DNA from 2 places in the Arthrobacter sp. 10L424 genome. Region 2 is predicted to be linked to the other one. Evidence: predicted binding sites of a transcription regulator. Region 2 holds the regulator's gene; the other holds the start of a gene.
What was found. The regulator HrcA, encoded in region 2, represses chaperone genes, less so after heat shock. The targets are predictions, from matches to a motif close to TTNGCACTCGNNNNNNNCGAGTGCNAA.
Positions count from the first base shown of each region.

Region 1: the regulator HrcA is predicted to act here: its motif matches at 1,891-1,917, upstream of groES (co-chaperone GroES).

Region 1 covers NZ_JBFTJH010000001.1:440,382-445,555, reverse strand. Annotated here, with positions in the region: gene groL (chaperonin GroEL) at 1-1,358, opposite strand, end outside; gene groES (co-chaperone GroES) at 1,439-1,735, opposite strand; gene AC1DC5_RS02130 (hypothetical protein) at 2,169-2,600, opposite strand; gene AC1DC5_RS02125 (THUMP-like domain-containing protein) at 2,658-3,878, shown strand; gene AC1DC5_RS02120 (shikimate 5-dehydrogenase) at 3,904-4,725, opposite strand; gene AC1DC5_RS02115 (glutamate--cysteine ligase) at 4,956-5,174, shown strand, end outside.
Region 2 covers NZ_JBFTJH010000003.1:505,055-510,228, forward strand. Annotated here, with positions in the region: gene AC1DC5_RS07915 (16S rRNA (uracil(1498)-N(3))-methyltransferase) at 1-665, opposite strand, end outside; gene dnaJ (molecular chaperone DnaJ) at 668-1,795, opposite strand; gene hrcA (heat-inducible transcriptional repressor HrcA) at 1,895-2,908, opposite strand; gene AC1DC5_RS07930 (DUF3097 domain-containing protein) at 3,140-3,988, shown strand; gene AC1DC5_RS07935 (DUF4870 domain-containing protein) at 4,132-4,551, shown strand; gene hemW (radical SAM family heme chaperone HemW) at 4,660-5,174, opposite strand, start outside.

The sequences.
Region 1 (5,174 bases), on a different contig from region 2:
CAGCGCAGCGGCTGGGTCAGCGCCCGGCGGACGATGCCAACAGCAGCGGCAGCGTCGCCTTCGAGTGCCTGGACAGCCGGGTCCTCGTCGAGCGCCTTGAGGGCGTGGATGAGGGCGGAGCCGCCGCCGGCAACGATGCCTTCTTCAAGGGCAGCGCGGGTCGAGGACACGGCGTCCTCGATGCGGTGCTTCTTTTCCTTCAGCTCGACCTCGGTGGCAGCGCCAACCTTGATCACGCCGATGCCGCCGGCCAGCTTGGCCAGGCGTTCCTGCAGCTTTTCCTTGTCCCAGTCGGAATCGGTGCGGGTCAGCTCGGCGCGCAGCTGGGAAACCCGGGCTGCGACGTCCTCGGCCGATCCGGCGCCGTCAACGATGGTGGTGTTGTCCTTGGTCACCGTGATGCGCCGGGCAGTACCCAGCACCTCGAGGCCGACCGTGTCCAGGCTGAGGCCCAGTTCCGGCGAGACAACCTGCGCACCGGTAAGGGTGGCGATGTCCTGCAGCATGGCCTTGCGGCGGTCGCCGAAGCCCGGCGCCTTGACGGCAACAACGTTCAGGGTGCCGCGGATGCGGTTGACGATCAGCGTGGACAGAGCCTCGCCGTCAACGTCTTCGGCAATGATGAACAGCGGCTTGGAGCTCTGCAGCGCCTTCTCCAGCAGCGGCAGGAAGTCCTGGACGGAAGAAATCTTGCCCTGGTTGATCAGGATCAGCGCGTCTTCGAGGACTGCTTCCTGGCGTTCCGCGTCGGTGACGAAGTACGGGGACAGGTAGCCCTTGTCGAACTGCATGCCCTCGGTGAGGACCAGTTCGGTCTGCGTGGTGGAGGATTCCTCGATGGTGATCACACCATCCTTGCCGACCTTGCCGAATGCCTCGGCCAGGAGCTCGCCGACCTCGTCGCTCTGGGCGGAGATGGAGGCGACGTTGGCGACCTGGGTGCCTTCGACCGGGCGGGCGTTTTCGAGCAGGCGGGCGGCGACGGCCTCGACAGAGACCTCGATGCCGCGCTTAATCTGGCCCGGGGCGGCGCCGGCCGCAACGTTGCGGAGGCCTTCCTTGACGAGGGCCTGGGCCAGCACCGTAGCGGTGGTGGTGCCGTCGCCGGCAACGTCGTTGGTCTTGGTGGCGACCTCCTTGGCAAGCTGCGCGCCAAGGTTCTCGTACGGGTCGTCCAGCTCGACTTCACGGGCGATGGTGACGCCGTCGTTGGTGATCGTGGGGGCGCCCCACTTCTTGTCCAGCACGACGTTGCGGCCGCGCGGGCCGAGCGTCACCTTGACCGTGTTGGCGAGCTTATCGATGCCGGCTTCAAGCGACCGGCGGGCAGCGTCGTTAAACGCAAGCTGCTTTGCCATGGTTTTGTCCTTTCAAGACAGAACCCCGCGCAACTGATCCATTCAATGCGAAAGGGTCTGCTGCACGGGGTCCAAGAGAGTTACTTTACGACGATCGCGAGAACGTCGCGGGCGGAGAGCACGAGGTACTCGGTGCCGCCGGTCTTGACTTCGGTTCCACCGTACTTGGAGTAGATGACGACGTCGCCAACGGCAACATCGATGGGAACGCGGTTGCCGTTGTCGTCAAAGCGGCCGGGGCCTACTGCAACAACTTCGCCTTCCTGCGGCTTTTCCTGCGCGGAGTCCGGGATAACCAGGCCGGAAGCCGTGGTCTGCTCGGCTTCGAGCGGGCGGACAACAATACGATCCTCAAGAGGCTTAATAGAGACCGACAAGGACCTCTCCTATTCGTCAGCAAATTCGTGGACTTTAAAGCTGTGGTGCCCAGGCGTACAGACCGTCGTCGCGGTGCCGGCAGCAGCCTGGCTGTCAAGCTTCAGGTGTTAGCACCCTCCTAGGGAGAGTGCTAATGACGACTCTATGTAAGTAGTTAGCACTCGGTCAAGGTGAGTGCCAGAAGTTCGTTCCCGGTGAACGCTTTTACCCGGTGGACATGCCGGTTTGTTCGGGACCGTCAGAGGGACATGCCCATTTTTCGCGGGCTGCGCAGAGGGACATGTCCATACCTTGTTGCGGCCGATGGACACATTGGCATCATGCCCCCTGCCCGCGCCAAGCAATTGACATGCCCCGCGGTTCAAGGGCTTCGCGGAGGGACATGTTCACCCGGAATGACGGGAGCGGGGCATGTCCAGCAGGCGTTGGTGACTACCGGCCGCCGAGGTCCTCGAAGTCCACGTCCTCGCCGTTGTCCTCGTCGTCCGGGCCCGGCTCGTTGCGGTGCCGGTACAGCACCAGGCCTCCCGCCGCAGCCAGGACAATTCCGGTGATCAGGAAAACGATGCCGCCGATGCGGGCCGCGGCGTAGCTCTCGCGGATGGACTTCGCCTCGTCGGTGGCGTCCGTAACGTCCTTGCCGCCGACCGAATAGACGGTGGCGTTGAAGGAGTCCAGGAAGAAGATGATGACCAGCAGCGCCGCGCAGACGACCGCGATGACGGCTCCGGCGATCAGTGCCGGCCGGGCGTAGCGGGCGAGCCCCTGGCGGGCGGGACGGCCGCCGTCGGCGTCCTGCTGTGCGGCGTCGACCTCCCGGTAGTTTTCGTCCGTGCCGTCGTTTGCTGCGCCGCTGTCATCCATGCCGTCAAGCCTATCGGGCGCACGGCCCCACCGGCGCCCTGAACTAGGCTTGTGACCATGGCTGACGCACCGCAGGACCAGATAGCCCCGCTCCTTAACCCCGAAGGCTGGGAGCTGCTGGCGTCGCTGGGCCCGTACCGGGAGGACGAGGCGTTCCGCCTCAACGCCTCCCTCCGGAAGGCCGGCCACTCCCCCGAACTCGTCTCCGCCGTACTCACCCAGTCCCGGCTCCGAACCAAGGCGGAAGCCAAGTTCGGCGAGTTCGCCCGGCAGATGATCTTCACCCAGGCGGGCCTGGAGCAGGCCACCCGGCTTACCGTGGCGGCCCGGCACGCGCAGCGCTTCGCGGAGGCCGGCGTGCAGCACGTGGCTGATCTCGGCTGCGGCCTCGGCGCCGACGCCATGGCGCTCGCCTCGCTGGACCTGACCGTTACGGCGGTGGAAATGGATGAGACGACGGCGGCCTGCGCCACGATGAACCTGATCCCCTTCCGGAACGCCACAGTGGTCCATGCCGATGCGACGACGGTGCCCCTCGACGCAATGGACGGAGTCTGGCTGGATCCGGCGCGCCGCACCACCTCCACCTCGGGCACCAAGCGGATCTGGGATCCGGAGGACTTCTCCCCGCCGCTGTCCTTCGTTGAGTCGCTGGCCGGCGCCGGCCTGGCCGTGGGCGTGAAGATGGGCCCGGGCATGCCGCACGACTCTGTCCCCAAGGGCTGCGAAGCCCAGTGGGTGTCCGTTGGCGGGGACGTCACCGAAGTGGCGTTGTGGTTCAACGCGGTCCGGCGTCCGGGGATCCGGCGGGCGGCCCTCCTGCTCGGCCCCGCCGGGGCGGCGGAGCTCACCAGTTCTGAGGACTTCGACGGCGGCCCGGCCGCCCCGGTGGGGCCCGTCGAGGGATACCTGTATGAGCCCGACGGCGCCGTCATCCGCGCCGGGCTGGTGGCGGACGTCGCGCTCCAGCTGGGCGGGCACCTCGTGGACGAGCACATCGCCTACATCTGCGCCCCGGAACTGCGCGACACGCCCTTCGCCCGGGCCTACAAGGTGCTGGACGTGATGCCCTACAACGTCAAGGCACTCAAGGCCTGGGTCAAGGACCAGGGCATCGGAGTCCTGGATATCAAGAAGCGCGGCACGTCGGTCACCCCGGAAGAGCTCCGCAAACAGCTCCTCCCGGGCGGCGGAAAGAACAAGGGCAGGAAAACGGCCACCCTGGTCCTCACCAGGATCGGCGAGGAGCGGGTGGCCGTTTCGGTGGAACCGGTCTAGGGCTGGTTCTCCGGATTCCGGCGGGCTACTGGGCCCGCATGAAGTCCTCGGCTGCCCGGACCCGTTCGTCGCTGGGCCGGATCCCGGTATACAGCACAAACTGCTCCAGCGCCTGGATGGTGGCGACTTCGGCGCCGGTGATCACGGTTTTGCCGGCCGCCCGGGCGGCCTTGATCAGCGGGGTCTCGGCCGGGAGCGCGACGACGTCGAAGACCACCTTCGCGGCGTCCACTGCCTCCGGGGGGAAGGACAGGGAGTCGGCCTCGGGGCCTCCCGCCATACCGACAGGGGTCACGTTGATGATCAGGTCGGCGGCCGCGGACGAATCGACGTCGGCGCGCCAGGCAAAGCCGTAGAGCCCGGCGAGCGCCCGACCCGTTTCCTCGTTGCGCGCGATCACGGTGACGTTCCGGAAGCCGGCGTCGCGCAGCGCGGCCGCGGTGGCCTTGGCCATGCCGCCGGCACCCTTCAGCAGGACCGAGTACGAGGAGGGCACACTGTTGCGGGCCAGCAGCTGCTCGATCGCCGTGTAGTCGGTGTTGTAGGCGGTGAGTGTGCCGCCGTCGTTGACGATCGTGTTGACCGAGTCGATGGCCTTCGCGGAGGGGTCCATCACATCCACGAGGGCGATGACGTCTTCCTTGTACGGCATCGACACGGCGCAGCCGCGGATTCCGAGCCCGCGCACGCCGGCGATCGCCTGGGCGAGGTCTGTCGGGGCGAAGGCCTTGTAGATCCAGTTCAGGCCGAGCTGTTCATACAGGTGGTTGTGGAAGCGCGTCCCGTTGTTGCTCGGCCGGGCCGAGAGTGAGATGCACAGGGTCATGTCTTTATTCAGGATGGGCACCCCTCCATTAAACGCCAGGCGGGGAGGGAAGGGCTGGTGCGCGGGCGCTGCGCCCCCATCCGACGGCTTTGTGAACACTTTCACGTTTTCGGTGCACTCTGCCCGCCGGCTCGATGCGCCCCCTGCACTAGACTTGGACCACTCTTGCCTCCCCAACTGTCCGGCGAATCCGCCCGTGACGTTGCCGGCCCCGGCGGGGAAAAACGACAGCTAAACAATGAAGGGACCACATGAAGATTGATTTCGCTTCATCCAGGCAATCAACTCTTGGTGTGGAATGGGAACTCGCCCTTGTTGACGCGGAAACCGGCGAGCTTGCCTCCGTGGCCAAGGAGGTCCTCCGCGGTGTCGCCGCGAAGCATCCCGAACTGAACGAAGACGACGAGCACCCGCACATCAAGCAGGAGCTGCTGCTGAACACGGTGGAGCTCGTCACCGGCATCTGCAAC
Region 2 (5,174 bases):
AGCAGCACCTCGCGGCCCCCGCGGGACCCGTCGCCCTCGGTCAGGTCGGCAGCAGGCAAGTCAGCAACAGGCAATTCACCAGCGGAGTCGGCCTGCCAGGCCCCCAGCACCTCGCGCAGCGGACGCACGGCGTCCTCGTGCAGGATGATCGCGAGGTCCGCGGCGGCCACCGCCGCCTGCAGCCCGGCGCCGTCGACGGCGGAGCGAACTTCCGGGATCCATGCCCGCCTGGCCTGCTTCGCCGCTGCCGTGACCACCGACTGCCACTTGGCGTGCGCCTTCGCCGCACGCTCGGCCTTCCAGCGGACGATCGACCGTTCGGCCTGCCACGGCACAACCGCGTCGATTCCCAGCTCGGTGGCGGTCTCGGCCGCGAGCTCGTCCCGGTCGCCTTTCGCGAGAGCCTGGACGAGGACCAGCCGCACCGCTGGCCGGGGCTCCTCGAAGAGCCCGGAGCAATGCACCGTCAGCTCATTCGGGGCGACGGCGGCGACGGCGCCGGTCAGGCGCTTGCCGGCGCCGTCGGCGATGTCCACAGGCTCCCCCACGGCAAGACGCTTCACCGTGACGGCATGGCGGGCTTCAGGTCCGTCGAGAACGAAGTCGGAACCGGGAACCAGCCCGTCCAAAGTGCCGGGGGCAGTGAAAAAGACCGGGTTGCTCACCGCTACAGGTTACCGAGCCGGTCCCGAAGCTTCGCGAAGACCCCGCCGCTCGCTGCGAGCTTCCCTTCGGTGAACTGCTCACCGCGCAGCTTCGCGAGCTGGCGGAGCAGGTCCTCCTGGGCGGCGTCGAGCTTGGCGGGGGTGTCCACCTGAAGGTGGACCTTGAGGTCGCCGCGGCCGTAGCCGCGCAGGTGGGTGACGCCGAGCCCGCGCAGCGTAATGACCTCACCGGACTGGGTGCCCGCCTTGACGTCGATCTCCTGCTGGCCGTCGAAGGTGTCGAGGGTGAGCTCGGTGCCCAGCGCCGCCGCCGTCATGGGGATGTTGAGGCTGGCGTGAAGGTCGTCGCCGTCGCGCACGTACGTGGCGTCGTTGTTGACCCGGATCTCCACGTAGAGGTCGCCGGCGGGGCCGCCGGCAGGGCCGGCCTCGCCCTGGCCGGAGAGCTGGATGCGGGTGCCGGTGGCGACGCCGGCAGGGACCTTGACCGTCAGGGAGCGCCGGCTGCGGATCCGGCCTTGGCCGGCGCATTCGTTGCAGGGGTCCTTGATGACAGTGCCGAAGCCCTCGCAGGAACCGCAGGGCGCTGCGGTCATGACCTGGCCGAGGATGGAACGGACGGCGCGCTGGACCTGGCCGCTGCCGCCGCAGATGTCGCAGCGTTCCGGGTGGCTGCCTTCACGGCAGCATGAGCCCTCACACGTGGGGCAGGTGACAGCCGTGTCGACTTCGAGTTTCTTGTTGACGCCGAACACGGCGTCGCGGAGGTCGATCCGGACGCTGATCAGGGCGTCCTGGCCGCGGCGGACCCGTGAGGCCGGTCCGGCCTGGCCGCCGGCGCCGAAGAAGGTCTCGAAAATGTCCTGGAACGCGAAGCCCTGGCCGGAGTAGCTGCCGCCGCCGAAACCGTTGTCGGTGCCGTTCTCGTTGCCCGTGGTGTCGTAGATCCGGCGCTTCTGCGGATCGGACAGGACCTCGTAGGCGTGCGTGACCGCCTTGAACCGGTCCGAAGCGTCATCCCCGGGGTTCACGTCCGGGTGGAGGGTCCGCGCCAGTTTGCGGTAGGCCTTCTTGATCTCTTCGCCCGTAGCTTCGCGGGAGACTCCAAGAACGTCGTAATGGCTGCTCAAAGTTGTATCTCTTCCTTTTTGTACTGCCGGTGGGGCACTGCCTGTTAGGGGCAAGAAGTCTGGTGTCAGAATGTCTGGACGGGCGCGGTGTGCCGTCCGTCAGGGGCCGAGAATCCTTGAAAGGTAGCGGGCCACCGCACGGACGGCGGCCATGGTGGTGGGATAGTCCATCCGGGTGGGACCCAGCACGCCGACCTTCGCCGTCGCGTCCGGACCGTAACCGGTCGCCACCACGGAGGCCTCGGCGAGCCCCACGTACGGGTTCTCCCGGCCGATGCTGACCGTCACGCCCCGCGGGTCCGCGGCCATGTCGCTCAGCAGGCGGAGCATGACCACCTGTTCCTCGAGGGCTTCCAGTACCGGGCCGATGCTCAGCGGGAAGTCCACGTTGGAGCGGGCGAGGTTGGCGGTTCCGGCCATGACCATGCGCTCCTCGCGGCTGCTCGTGGCCAGCGCCTCGAGGCCGCGGGCCAGTGCCTGGGCTGCGGCGCGCCGCGCGGGCGGGCAACTGCCAACCACGGACTGCAGTGACTGCGGCAACAGGTTCAGCGGCGTCCCGGCGAGGCCGCCGAGGAACCGCGTGCGGAGTTCAGCCAGGGCCTCGTCGCCGAAGTCCTGCCCCACGTCAATGACCCGCTGTTCCACCTTGCCGGTGTCCGCGATCAGCACCATAAGCACCTTGCGGGGCGCCAGCAGGACGAATTCGATGTGCCGGACCTTGGCGCGGCTGAGATGCGGATACTGCACGACGGCGACCTGGTTTGTCAGGTGCGCGAGCAGCCGGACTGTCCGGTCCAGGACATCGTCGAGGTCGTCGGAACCCTCCAGCAGGGCCTGGATGGCGCGGCGTTCTGCCGGTGAGAGCGGCTTCACCGCCGAAATCTGGTCCACGAAGAGCCGGTAGCCCTTGTCGGTGGGGATGCGGCCGGCACTCGTGTGCGGCGCTGTGATGAGGCCCTCATCCTCCAGGGCTGCCATGTCATTGCGGATCGTGGCACTGGATACGCCCAGGTGATGCCGTTCCACAAGGGCTTTCGAGCCGACGGGTTCCCGTGAATGGACGTAGTCCTCCACGATGGCGCGCAGCACTTCGAGTTTGCGTGGTTCGCTCACGCTCCACCTCCCTTCGACTGTCCCGCATCCGGTGCCGCCGTTCGCCGGCCGCACCGCACGCTCTGCTGGCACACGGCATGTTGGTTAGCACTCGACATGCCTAAGTGCTAACCAGTCTAATATGAGTCGCCGCGTTGTTAGCATTGGATTCGCTCCGGGCGTTCTTCCCGGGGCAAGTGTTTTCGGGCACAGCCCGCCATAGCAAACCGATCACAAAGCAGTGTGGAACCGATGTCGTACCAGAACTGGGGCCCCCAGGACCTGTCCGCCCCCGCCAAGGCCCAGCTTCCGGAGGTGCCGGTGGAACGCGGCATGGTCCTCGAAGATGTGCAGTCCGGCTGGGTGGGCGCCGTGACCCGGGTGGAGAAGTCCGGCGGGATGCACGTCGTCGCCCTGGAGGACCGCCGCGGCAAGTCCCGCTCCTTCCGGCTCGGCTTCGGCTTCCTGCTGGACGGACAGCCGATCCGGCTGATGCCGCCCGCACCCCGGGCCGCTGCGGCCGCCGCCGGCAGCAGAACAGCTTCCGGCTCCGTCCGGGTGGCGGGCCAGCGCGCGCAGGTCGCCAAGGCGAGCCGGATCTGGGTGGAAGGCAAGCACGACGCCGAACTCGTCGAGAAGGTCTGGGGTGACGATCTCCGGGTGGAGGGCATCGTCGTCGAACCGCTGCACGGCATCGACGACCTCGCCGGGGCCGTGGCCGCCTTCCGGCCCGGCCCCGGGCGCCGGCTGGGTGTCCTGGTGGACCACCTGGTCCCCGATTCCAAGGAGTCCCGGATCGCCGACGCCGTCATGGCATCGCCCGGGGCGGCCGGCAACGTGCTGATCGTCGGCCACCCCTATGTGGACGTCTGGCAGGCGATCCGGCCCGGTGTGCTGGGGATCGAGAAGTGGCCGGTGATCCCCCGCGGCGTGGATTGGAAGACGGGCATCCTGATGGCTTTCGGCTGGCCGCACAGCACCAAGGAGGACATCGGGCTGGGCTGGCAAAAACTCCTCGGCGCGGTCCGCAGCTACGCCGACCTGGAACCCTCCCTGCTGGGCCGGGTGGAGGAGGTCATCGACTTCCTCACCGTTCCCTGAGGAGCCTGTCCGGGCGCCCCCGCCAGCGGGCCGATCCGCGATTCCGCGCCGAAGCAAGTATTCTTGGAACGGCGGCTGCGCTCCCGGCGCAGCCCTGGCACCCCCAGGCAGCAACGCACCACAGCAATCCGAAGGACGACACCGTGGCAGATGACGCACGCGAACAAAACGGCAACCAGGCCGGCCATGGCCAGCCCCCGTACCATGGCGTTCCGGCAAATGCTCTGCCCCTGACGGCGAACGAGGACCGTCAGTGGGCCACCCTGGCCCACTTCGGCGGCATCCTCGGCTGCGTCCCCTCGCTGCTGATCTACCTGATCTTCAGGGACCGCGGCCCGTTCACGGCCCAGGAGTCCAAGGAAGCCCTGAACTTCACGCTGCCGCCCACGATCGCAGCGGTGCTCTGCAACCTGCTGGTCTTCGTACCGGTGGTGGGCAACATCTTCGCCGTCCTCGCCACGGTTATCTGGATTGCCGTCACGTGCTTCTCCGTCGCGGCCGGTATCCACGTCAACCGCGGCCAGCCGCACCGCTATGAGTTCAACCTCCGCTGGATTAAGTAGCCGTCCCGCCGGAACCGGTCACGGGCCCAAGCCGCCCGATCCAAACAGGAAAGCCGGCCGTTGCCCTCAGGGCAGCGGCCGGCTTTTTCGGTATAGTCCTCCGGACTCCTAATCCGGCAGGATCCTGCGAACCACGGCGTCGGCGAGCAGCCGGCCCTTGAGTGTCAGCACGAGGCTGCCGTGGAACGCCGACGCCGGGTCAATCAGGCCGTCGGCGATGAGTCCGGCGACGGCGTGGCGACCGGTGTCACCCAGTCCGCCGAGGCTGGCGATGTCCAGCCCGGAATTCAGGCGGGCCTCCAGCATGACGCGCTCCATGTTGCGGGTCTGTGAATCGAGGGTCTCCCGGCCGGCAGCCGGCGAGAGCCCCGATCCGAGGCGGTTGGCGTAGGCGGTGGGGTGCTTGACGTTCCACCAGCGCACGCCGCCCACGTGGGAGTGCGCCCCGGGTCCGATGCCCCACCAGTCGTCGCCGCGCCAGTAGGCGAGGTTGTGCCGGCAGGCCTGCTCCGGGGTGCGGGACCAGTTGCTGACCTCATACCAGGACAGCCCTGCCGCCGAGATGAGTTCGTCGGCGAGTTCGTATTTGTCGGCGTGGTCGTCGTCGTCGATGCCGGGGACTT